Regions from separate parts of the Bradyrhizobium sp. CCGB12 genome, predicted to be linked through region 1. Evidence: predicted binding sites of a transcription regulator. Region 1 holds the regulator's gene; the other holds the start of a gene.
What was found. Region 1 encodes LexA, which represses DNA repair genes until DNA is damaged. Its sites were predicted from a motif close to TGTTCNNNNTGTGTTCNG; they were not measured.
Positions count from the first base shown of each region.

Region 1 (4,417 bases):
TGATCCGCGCGAGCAAGGACGGCTTTCTGCTCAAGGAATGGTTGGCCGCCGATGCCGATCCGCGCGATGCCGCGAGTAGCTCGCTCGCCGACAGCGTGTCGTGCGACGAGGCCGGCTGTGTGGCGCCGCTCGCCGACGGGAGGTTGGTCGCGCTGTCCCTGCGCATCGATGCGCTGGCTGATGATTGCAGCCGCGCCGCGCTGGTGGTCACGGCGCGGCCCGCGCCGCCCGATTGCGCGGCGATGGTGATCGATCGGCAGCGTCTCACGAGCCAAGGCGCGCTGGCGTTGACGCAGCGCGGTGACGGTTTTGCGGTTCAGGCGGTGAGGGTGAGAGGCACGAGCCGGCCCTGGCTGCCGGCCGGCGCCGGCGAAGGTGATTTCGGTGGCAGCATTGCGCCGAAGACGGCCGCACCCCGCAACCGGGACGCAACGCCGGCGGAGGCCGACCTGCAGGCCGACGATTGATGACAAATGCGAGGAGTTGGTCTGCGAGGAGTTGGTCCGGGTCCAGACCGCAATTTCGCAACACACGAACCATACCATCTCGCCGGCTACGGCCGGCGATGGCATTTCATCCAAGCCCGACCTGAGCGGCCGGCGACCGCGTATCAGTCGATCGGCAGGCGACGTGTCGTGCTCGGCCGACTGTCGGCGATGATCTGCGGCTTGTGTTCGCGCTCGCTGACCGGCTGGGTCACCGGCAATTGCAGCACGGTTGCGCGCTGGCCTTCGACGAGCTGCGTCACCAGCACGTACTTGCCGTCGGGAAATTCGATCGCGTCATGATGGCGATCGGGAATGTGCGGATCGATCTTGCCGAACTTTCCGACGCGCGAGTTGATGGTGCGCGTCCAGATCCAGCGATTGTCGTAACGGACGTTGTCGGCGAAGGCGAGCTCCGTTCCTGGCAGCAAACAGACGGCCACGGTCGGATCGGCCGCGGAAGCAAATCCGCGCGTCGAGGTGCCGCGGAACGTTGTCGACACGATCGTCTCGCCGACTTCAGCGGGGCGCGATGCAACGGCATGCAGGCTGTAGTCACACATCGGGTGCTCCTCATTCGAAGATAGCGACCCGCGCCTCTTTCTGAGGCACAAGCCTCTATCAGAGTGGAAGCATACAACGCTCTGCTTGGTTGTGGGCGAATCTGCGGCTGGTGTCCGCGAGATGCGATCAAATTATTTTTTCGAATCTATTGGGAACAAAGCCCGCATCAATGCATTTGGCGAGTGCGAGCGACAGCGGCCCGCGGGCGCCGACACATCGTTTGTTTCCTCGATTCCTCGAGGCTGCGGAGCTTGTGAGTGCTTGGCGGCGACACGCTGCGGATGTTGCGCTGCCGAGGGGCCGGACGATCTAAGCTACACCACAAAGACCACCCCGCCGGACCGGACAACCCGTCCGGTCCAATCGGAATCGTTGGTATCGAATGACCGCTGGTCGTCTCAGTACTTGCGGTACAGCCCGATCAGCTTGCCCTGAATCTTCACCCGGTTAGGTGGCAGGATGCGCACCTCGTAGGCGGCGTTGGCGGGCTCGAGCGCGATCGAGGCGCCGCGGCGGCGGAAGCGCTTGAGCGTCGCTTCCTCGTCGTCGATCAGAGCCACCACGATGTCGCCGGTATCGGCGCTCTCGTTGCGCTGGATCAGCGCCATGTCGCCGTCGAGGATGCCGGCCTCGACCATCGAGTCGCCGCGCACTTCGAGCGCGTAATGTTCACCCGAGCCGAGCATGTCGGGCGGTACGCTGATGGTATGGCTGCGGGTCTGCAGCGCTTCGATCGGCGTACCGGCCGCGATGCGGCCCATCACCGGCACCGCAACGGGGCGCTCACCCTCGTCCGCGGGCGGGCTGGAGGTCGCGCGCACCTTGCCAAGGTTGCCCTCGATGACGCTCGGCGTGAAGCCGCGGCGGTTGCCGGCGGCGGCCTGAAGCTCGGGCAGCTTGATCACCTCGATGGCGCGGGCGCGGTTGGGCAGGCGGCGGATGAAGCCGCGCTCCTCGAGCGCGGTGATCAGGCGATGGATGCCCGATTTCGAGCGCAGGTCGAGCGCATCCTTCATCTCGTCGAACGAGGGCGGCACGCCGCTTTCCTTAAGTCGCTCGCTGATGAACCGCAGGAGCTCGTACTGTTTGCGCGTTAACATCTCGACCAAAATCCCCCGGTTGATGTCGTTCGATTCCGAGACGCTGAATTCAGCGATAAGCCGCTACATGCTCGAAACAAATCATGAACGGACACTATATGTTCGATACATGTTCCGCAACTGCTTAATTTACCGTGAACGCGACAAAGTTCGCGGAGCGCGTGTGGTCGACGCGTTCAGACGGGCAGGCGCAACACCTCGCAAGGCGTGCCGGCTTCGGCCTTGGGCGCGAATGGCATGCGCACGAGAAGTGCCTGTGCCGCAGCGAGATTCGCCAGCAGCGAGGAATCTTGATGGTGCACGGGAAGCGCGACAAGCGTGCCGTCGTCGCGCTCTTCCAGACGCGCGCGAAGATAATCCGCGCGCATATCGTTTGCATCCACAGCGCGGCCGAGCACTGCCCGCTCATGGCGGTGGTGAATCACGGATCGGCCTGACAAGGCGCGAATCAGCGGCACCATGAACAGGAAGGCGCACACATAGGATGACACGGGATTGCCAGGCAGGCCGATCACCCGCATCGTCCCCAGCCGCCCGTGCATCATCGGCTTGCCCGGGCGCATCGCAATCTTCCAGAACGCCATCGAGATGCCTTCGTCCCGGAGCGCCTGCTGGACCAGATCGTGGTCGCCGACCGATGCGCCGCCGGTCGTGATCAGGATGTCGGCGCCGCCCTCGCGGGCGCGGCGGATGCCAGCGGTGGTGGCCTCCAGCGTATCGGCGGCAATGCCGAGGTCGATGGTATCGGCACCCTCGCTGCGGGCGAGCGCGTGCAGGGCGTAGCCGTTGGAATAGACGATCTGGCCGTGGCCGGGCGTGGTGCCCGGCATCACCAGTTCGTCGCCGGTGGCGAGGATCGCGACCTTTGGACGGCGGCAGACGGCAAGCTGCGGGTGATTCATGGCGGCGGCGAGCGCGAGATCGCGCTCGGTGAGGCGGGATCCCTTGCGCAGGAGCACATCGCCTTCGGAGAAGTCGACGCCGGCGGGGCGGATGTGCCGACCGGCAATTGCGGCTTCCTTGACCGTGATGCGCTTGCCGTCGGCAACCGTGTCCTCCTGGATCACGACCGCGTCCGCGCCATCGGGGACCACGCCGCCGGTGAAGATCCGTACCGCTTCGCCGCCGCCGACCGCCCCGGCAAACGGCCGGCCCGCCCCAACCTCGCCGATCACCGTCAGCTTGGAATCAATGGTCGCCGCGTCGGCCGCGCGCACGGCATAGCCATCCATCGCCGACATAGCTTCCGGTGGTTGCGTGCGCCGCGCCGCGACGTCGTGCGCGAGCACACGGTGGAAGGCTTCAGCGAGCGCGATCATCTCGTCAGGCAGCGGCTCCGCACCCGCCAGCACCGCGGCAAGCGCGTCAGAAACTGGCATGAGGGCCAAGGGTGAAGACTCCTGCTGGGCATGCTCGGGCAATTGGCGGCAAGAGTTCTAGCCGAGCGCGCGCGCAGAGGCAAAAAGCGCCGAGGCAGGATAATTCATCCAACCTCTTGAAACTTGCATTGTGAGGCGCGGCTCAAATTCGCCGCGGCATGATCCGGAAGGCGAGACAGACCGGTACGAGGATGGCCATGGCGAGAACGAGAAGAACGAGCGCCACGGCCAGCATTGGTCAACTCCGCCTCGGCCCGCCCGGACTGACGTCCGGGGCCTGGGGACCCTGATCCCTGTCGGGCAGCGGGTCGGCCTGCGATTTCAGGTCCGCCGCCTTGCTGATCAGCCTGGCGGAAAGATCAGAATCCGAGGTGGTTCTGGCGTATTTCATCAGCAGAGAGGCCTGCTTGGTGAGGTAGGTTTTGCCCAGCACGACGATAAGTCCGATGTAGAATTCCCAACGGACTCATGAGTCCTGAGGCGGGGCATTCGTTCCCGGAACTTTGTATAAAAATGCACAAAGGGCTTTGGTTCCTTGCCCCCTGCGAAGTAGTTCCGCAGGCGACCGGTCGGATGTCGCTTGGGTCCGCTGACGGATCAAATCCCCAGCGCCTTGAGCGCGCTCCCGACGTCCGTCGGCGATGTCACGTGCACGGCAGTCAGGCCGCATGCCCGCGCCCCTTCGACGTTCTCGGCAAGGTCGTCGAAGAACACGATTCGGCCAGCCGGCACGCCAATCGCCGCCACGACATGGTCGAACGCCGCCGCGTCCGGTTTGCGCAGGCCGATGCTGGACGACAGATAGAGCTCGCGGAAATGCCCGAGCACGCCGGCATATTCCTTCGAGAAATAGTCGATATGCGGCCGGTTGGTGTTGGAGAAGGCATAG
Region 1 is NZ_JANADO010000001.1:2,446,592-2,451,008, forward strand. Features, by position in the region: gene NLM27_RS11750 (ComEC/Rec2 family competence protein) at 1-467, shown strand, start outside; gene NLM27_RS11755 (hypothetical protein) at 611-1,048, opposite strand; gene lexA (transcriptional repressor LexA) at 1,448-2,149, opposite strand; gene glp (gephyrin-like molybdotransferase Glp) at 2,326-3,537, opposite strand; gene NLM27_RS11770 (hypothetical protein) at 3,767-3,961, opposite strand; gene NLM27_RS11775 (HAD family phosphatase) at 4,126-4,417, opposite strand, start outside.

Region 2 (4,417 bases), 1.8 Mb from region 1:
GGCCTTCGGCATCCTCGATGCGGAAATAATCCCGCGTCAGCTGCTTGCCGTCCTGCCGCCACCACTCCATCGCGATGCGCTCGGGCCCCTCCACCCGCACCACCGCATGCAACGCGCGGCGCCAGGTGAATTGATGCGGCGGACCATCCGGCACGGTCGCGAACGGCACCTTGATCGGCTCCGGCTTGTCGAACAGCCGCAACGGGCGCAGCGGCGGCTCGCTCTCGGCACGATCAGGCCATTCGGCCTGCATGGCAGCAGCGAGATGATGCTGCGCCGGCGCGGCCAGCACCGCACATTCGGGTATATGGGTATCCTCAGGCAGGTGCACGACGACGCGCTTGCCGCCGATGCGCGCAGCGATGCGGTCGATCAGCGCGGCAAGCTCGTCATTGTCGTGGACATGGGCGTCGAGATCGTGCTGCTCCTGCACCACGATCTCGGTGCGGCTCGCCGACAGCCGCACCATGTCGAAGCCGAAACCGGGATCGAGGGGATCGGCGAGCGCATCTAACCGCTCGCGGAACAGCCGGTCGATGACTGCACTTCGCGTCACAGGACGTCCGGTCTCGACCGTGATCGCGCGCACCACGCCGTCGGTGCGGAAGAACGCAGCCTCCAGGCGCCGCGCGCCCTTGCCCTGCTTCTCCATGGACGTAACAAGCGTGTCCGCCAGCCGCGACAGTGTCATCGCGATCATGGTGTCGGTCGCAATCGGCTCGGCAAAACGTTTCTCCACGATGTAATCGGGCAGCAGCTTTCGCGGATTGATCGGCGCATCGCCCTGCCCCAGCGCATGCGCGAGCAGCGTGGAGAAGTGCGCGCCGAACCGCGCCGTGATCTCGCTCGGCGTGCGCGAGGCGACATCGCCAATGGTCTTCAGGCCGGCGCGGCGCAGGCCGGCGGTGATGGTCTCGCCTGCGCCGAGCGCGGATATCGGAAACCGGCTGATCGCCTCCACCTCCTCGCCATCGGCCACAATGCTACCCGTGGCCTGCCGCGTCAGCGTGCGCGCGCAGACCGAGGTGCCCGCGATCGCCGCGCTGACGGCAAAACCCTGCCGAGCCAATGCGCGAACCAATGTCCGTAACAACGCGGCTTCGCCGCCGAACAGATGCGCGCAGCCGGTGATGTCAAGGAACAGGCCATGCGGGGGATCGAGCGCCACCAGGGGCGTGAAGCGATCGCACCAGTCGGCGATGTCGCTGAGCGTCTTCGCATCGGCGACGGTATCGGCGTCGAACACACGCAAGTCCGGACACATCGCTCGCGCATTGGCCAAGGGCTGGCCGATATGCAGCCCTAGGCGCTCGGCGACCTCATCCAGCGAATGGATCACCAGCGCATTGTTGTCCTTGATGACGACAATGCTGGGATCATTGGTGTTACCCCGCCCGGCGTTGAAGAAACGCTGGATCCGGTCGATGGGCAGACGCGGCAGCCACAGGCTGAGGATACGTCGACGGCTCACTGAACTGGCACTCATCACATTTCCATTCCATGATCCATCGGCCGCACGGGCCATGACGATTGCGCAAGAGCTCGGCATCGAAACACGGCGCACCCCAGGCACTCCACACCGGGCCCGGCGGCGAATGTGCCGCGCGCAGCATCCATCTGGTCTCGGCAGTCGACGGCAAAGGCTGCGCGGCCATCCGCAGCATCAGCCCGGTGACACCGGAGCCTTGCGCGGCGAGCGTCAGCTTGCGGCTCGCCACCAGATCGAACTGCCTGGTCTCGCCCCAGAGCTCGAGCACCACGGCGCCGAGCGCATCGCAGGCGAGCGCGTCCGCCGAGGTGCGCAGTGCGCTCTCGACATCGGCGGCGCGCACCATCACCACGCGGCGCGGATCTAGGCCGAACTCGGCAAGCCCGCTCATCGACAGCGCACCCATTTCGATTTCCGAAAAATCCTGCCGCACCCACAACAGCGGCTTGCGTGCCGTCACGCGGCCTGCAAGCCCGGTGACAAAACCCGTTGCGGCGGCGCCTTGGCGCCCCTCGCAAAACACCTCGTGGATCGCCGCGCGTGCGAGCCCGCCCTTCAGCGTGCCGTCCGCCTCGCTGTGGCCGAGCGCGACGCGGTCGTGCTGATGCACGACCTCCGCCGTCTCGATGCGCTCGATCTGGCCGCGCAACATCGCAAGCGCGCTTCCACGTGCGCCGCTCATATACGCCGCTCCTTCAGAGGTGATTGCCGGTGGCTCTCGAAAAGAGAACCAGCGGCTGGCTCATTTGTTCATGATATGTTCTAATATAAAGCTAACGGCGGCCGGGGAGTCAATCGAATTGGTGCTCATCCGGATTCGTGAGTTGAATCAAAGGGATTCCACGATGGACGTACAACGCAAGCTGGAAATTCTGGCAGATGCCGCCAAGTACGACGCGTCCTGCGCCTCCAGCGGCACCGAGAAGCGGGATTCCAGTGACGGTAAGGGCATGGGCTCGACCGCGCCCGGCATGGGCATCTGTCATTCCTACGCACCCGATGGACGCTGCATCTCGCTGCTCAAGGTGCTGCTGACCAATGCCTGCAACTACGATTGCCTCTATTGCGTCAACCGCGCCTCCTCCAACGTCCCGCGCGCCCGCTTCACCATCGACGAATTGGTCAAGCTGACGCTCGACTTCTACCGGCGCAATTACATCGAAGGGCTCTTCCTCTCCTCGGGCATCATCCGCAGCCCCGACTATACGATGGAGCAGGTCGTCAGTGTCGCGCGAAAACTGCGCGAGGAGCATCACTTCCGCGGCTACATTCACTTGAAGACCATTCCGGAGGCCGACGACGCGCTGATCGCGGAAGCCGGCAAATATGCCGACCGTCTCTCCATCAACATCGAGATGCCTGAGGAGACGAGCCTGCAGCAATTCGCGCCGGAGAAGGACGTGCGTGCGATCCGCCGCACCATGGGCCGGCTGCGGTTGAAGCTGGATGAAGCCGAGGAAGGTCGCATCGCGAGAACGAAAGCGAAGCCGCAGCGCTTCGCGCCGGCCGGGCAAAGCACGCAGATGATCGTTGGCGCCGACAGCGCCAATGACCATACCATTCTCCACACCAGCGCCAATCTCTACGGCGCCTACAGGCTGCGGCGCGTCTACTATTCCGCCTTCAGCCCGATCCCCGATGCCAGCCGCGCCTTGCCCCTGCGCGCGCCGCCCTTGCTGCGCGAGCACCGGCTCTACCAGGCCGATTGGCTGATGCGGTTCTACGGCTTCGACGTTGCGGAGATCGTCGACGACAGCGCGATGCTGCCGCTGGACATCGATCCAAAACTCGCCTGGGCGCTGCGCCATCGCGATCGCTTTCCACTCGACGTCAACCGCGCCAGCCGCGAGGAATTGCTGCGCGTGCCGGGCTTCGGCACCAAGGCCGTCGACCGCATCATCGCAGCACGGCGCACCACTACGATCCGCGTGGCCGATCTCGCGCGACTGCATGTGCCCCGCAACAAGGCGCTGCCGTTCATCGTCCTCAGCGATCACCGCCCCTCACCGCATCGGCTCGATGCGGCCGGGCTCATCGAACGGTTCAAGCCGAAGGCAACACAACTGGGGTTTGGCTTCTGATGCAGTACATCACCCTCGACACCGAAACCGATTTCGATGGCTGGCGCAAAGCCGCACGTACGCTTGTGCTGCATCACGTGGAGCCGCGCGATATCACCTGGGCCGTGCAGGGCGACGAAGCCGATTTGTTCGCACCGCCCTCGCCGTCTCCGATACTCGAAGTGAATGATGGCACCTTCAACGTGCCGGCAAAATTCGTCGAGCTCGCCAAGGCCGTGATCCTGCATCGCGATGGCGAGCGTTTCGCGATCCTCTATCGCCTGCTCTGGCGTCTGAAGGACAATCACGATCTCATCGAGGTCGCCACCGATCCCGATGTCGCGCAAGTCACGGCCATGGCGAAGGCGGTCTATCGCGACGAGCACAAGATGCATGCCTTCGTGCGCTTCCGCGAGATCGGCAGGGAACGCGAGGCGCATTACGTCGCCTGGTTCGAGCCGGAGCATCACATCGTCGAGCTCGCCGCCCCGTTCTTCGCCAAGCGCTTTGCCGACATGCCCTGGTCGATCCTGACACCAGATCTGTGTGCGCATTGGGATGGCCACGCGCTCTCGTTCACACCGGGCGTCAGCAAGCGCGAAGCACCGAACGAAGACCGGCTGGAGGAAACCTGGCGGCGCTACTATGCCAGCATCTTCAATCCGGCCCGGCTCAAGGTGAAGGCGATGCAGGCCGAAATGCCGAAGAAATACTGGAGGAACCTGCCCGAGGCTTCGATCATTAAGCCTCTGATCGAGGACGCCGAGCGCATGACCGGCGCCATGATCGCCAATGCCGCAACCGACCCGCACAAGCCTCAGAAGCGGCCGGAGGCTCCAATGAAACGCAAGACCACGGCCGACGATCT
Region 2 is NZ_JANADO010000001.1:4,249,593-4,254,009, forward strand. Features, by position in the region: gene NLM27_RS19970 (DNA polymerase Y family protein) at 1-1,486, opposite strand, end outside; gene NLM27_RS19975 (ImuA family protein) at 1,386-2,171, opposite strand; gene NLM27_RS19980 (putative DNA modification/repair radical SAM protein) at 2,335-3,570, shown strand; gene NLM27_RS19985 (UdgX family uracil-DNA binding protein) at 3,570-4,417, shown strand, end outside.
Region 2: NLM27_RS19975 (ImuA family protein) is a predicted target of LexA. The motif match lies at 2,237-2,254, and genes of this name have one in related genera.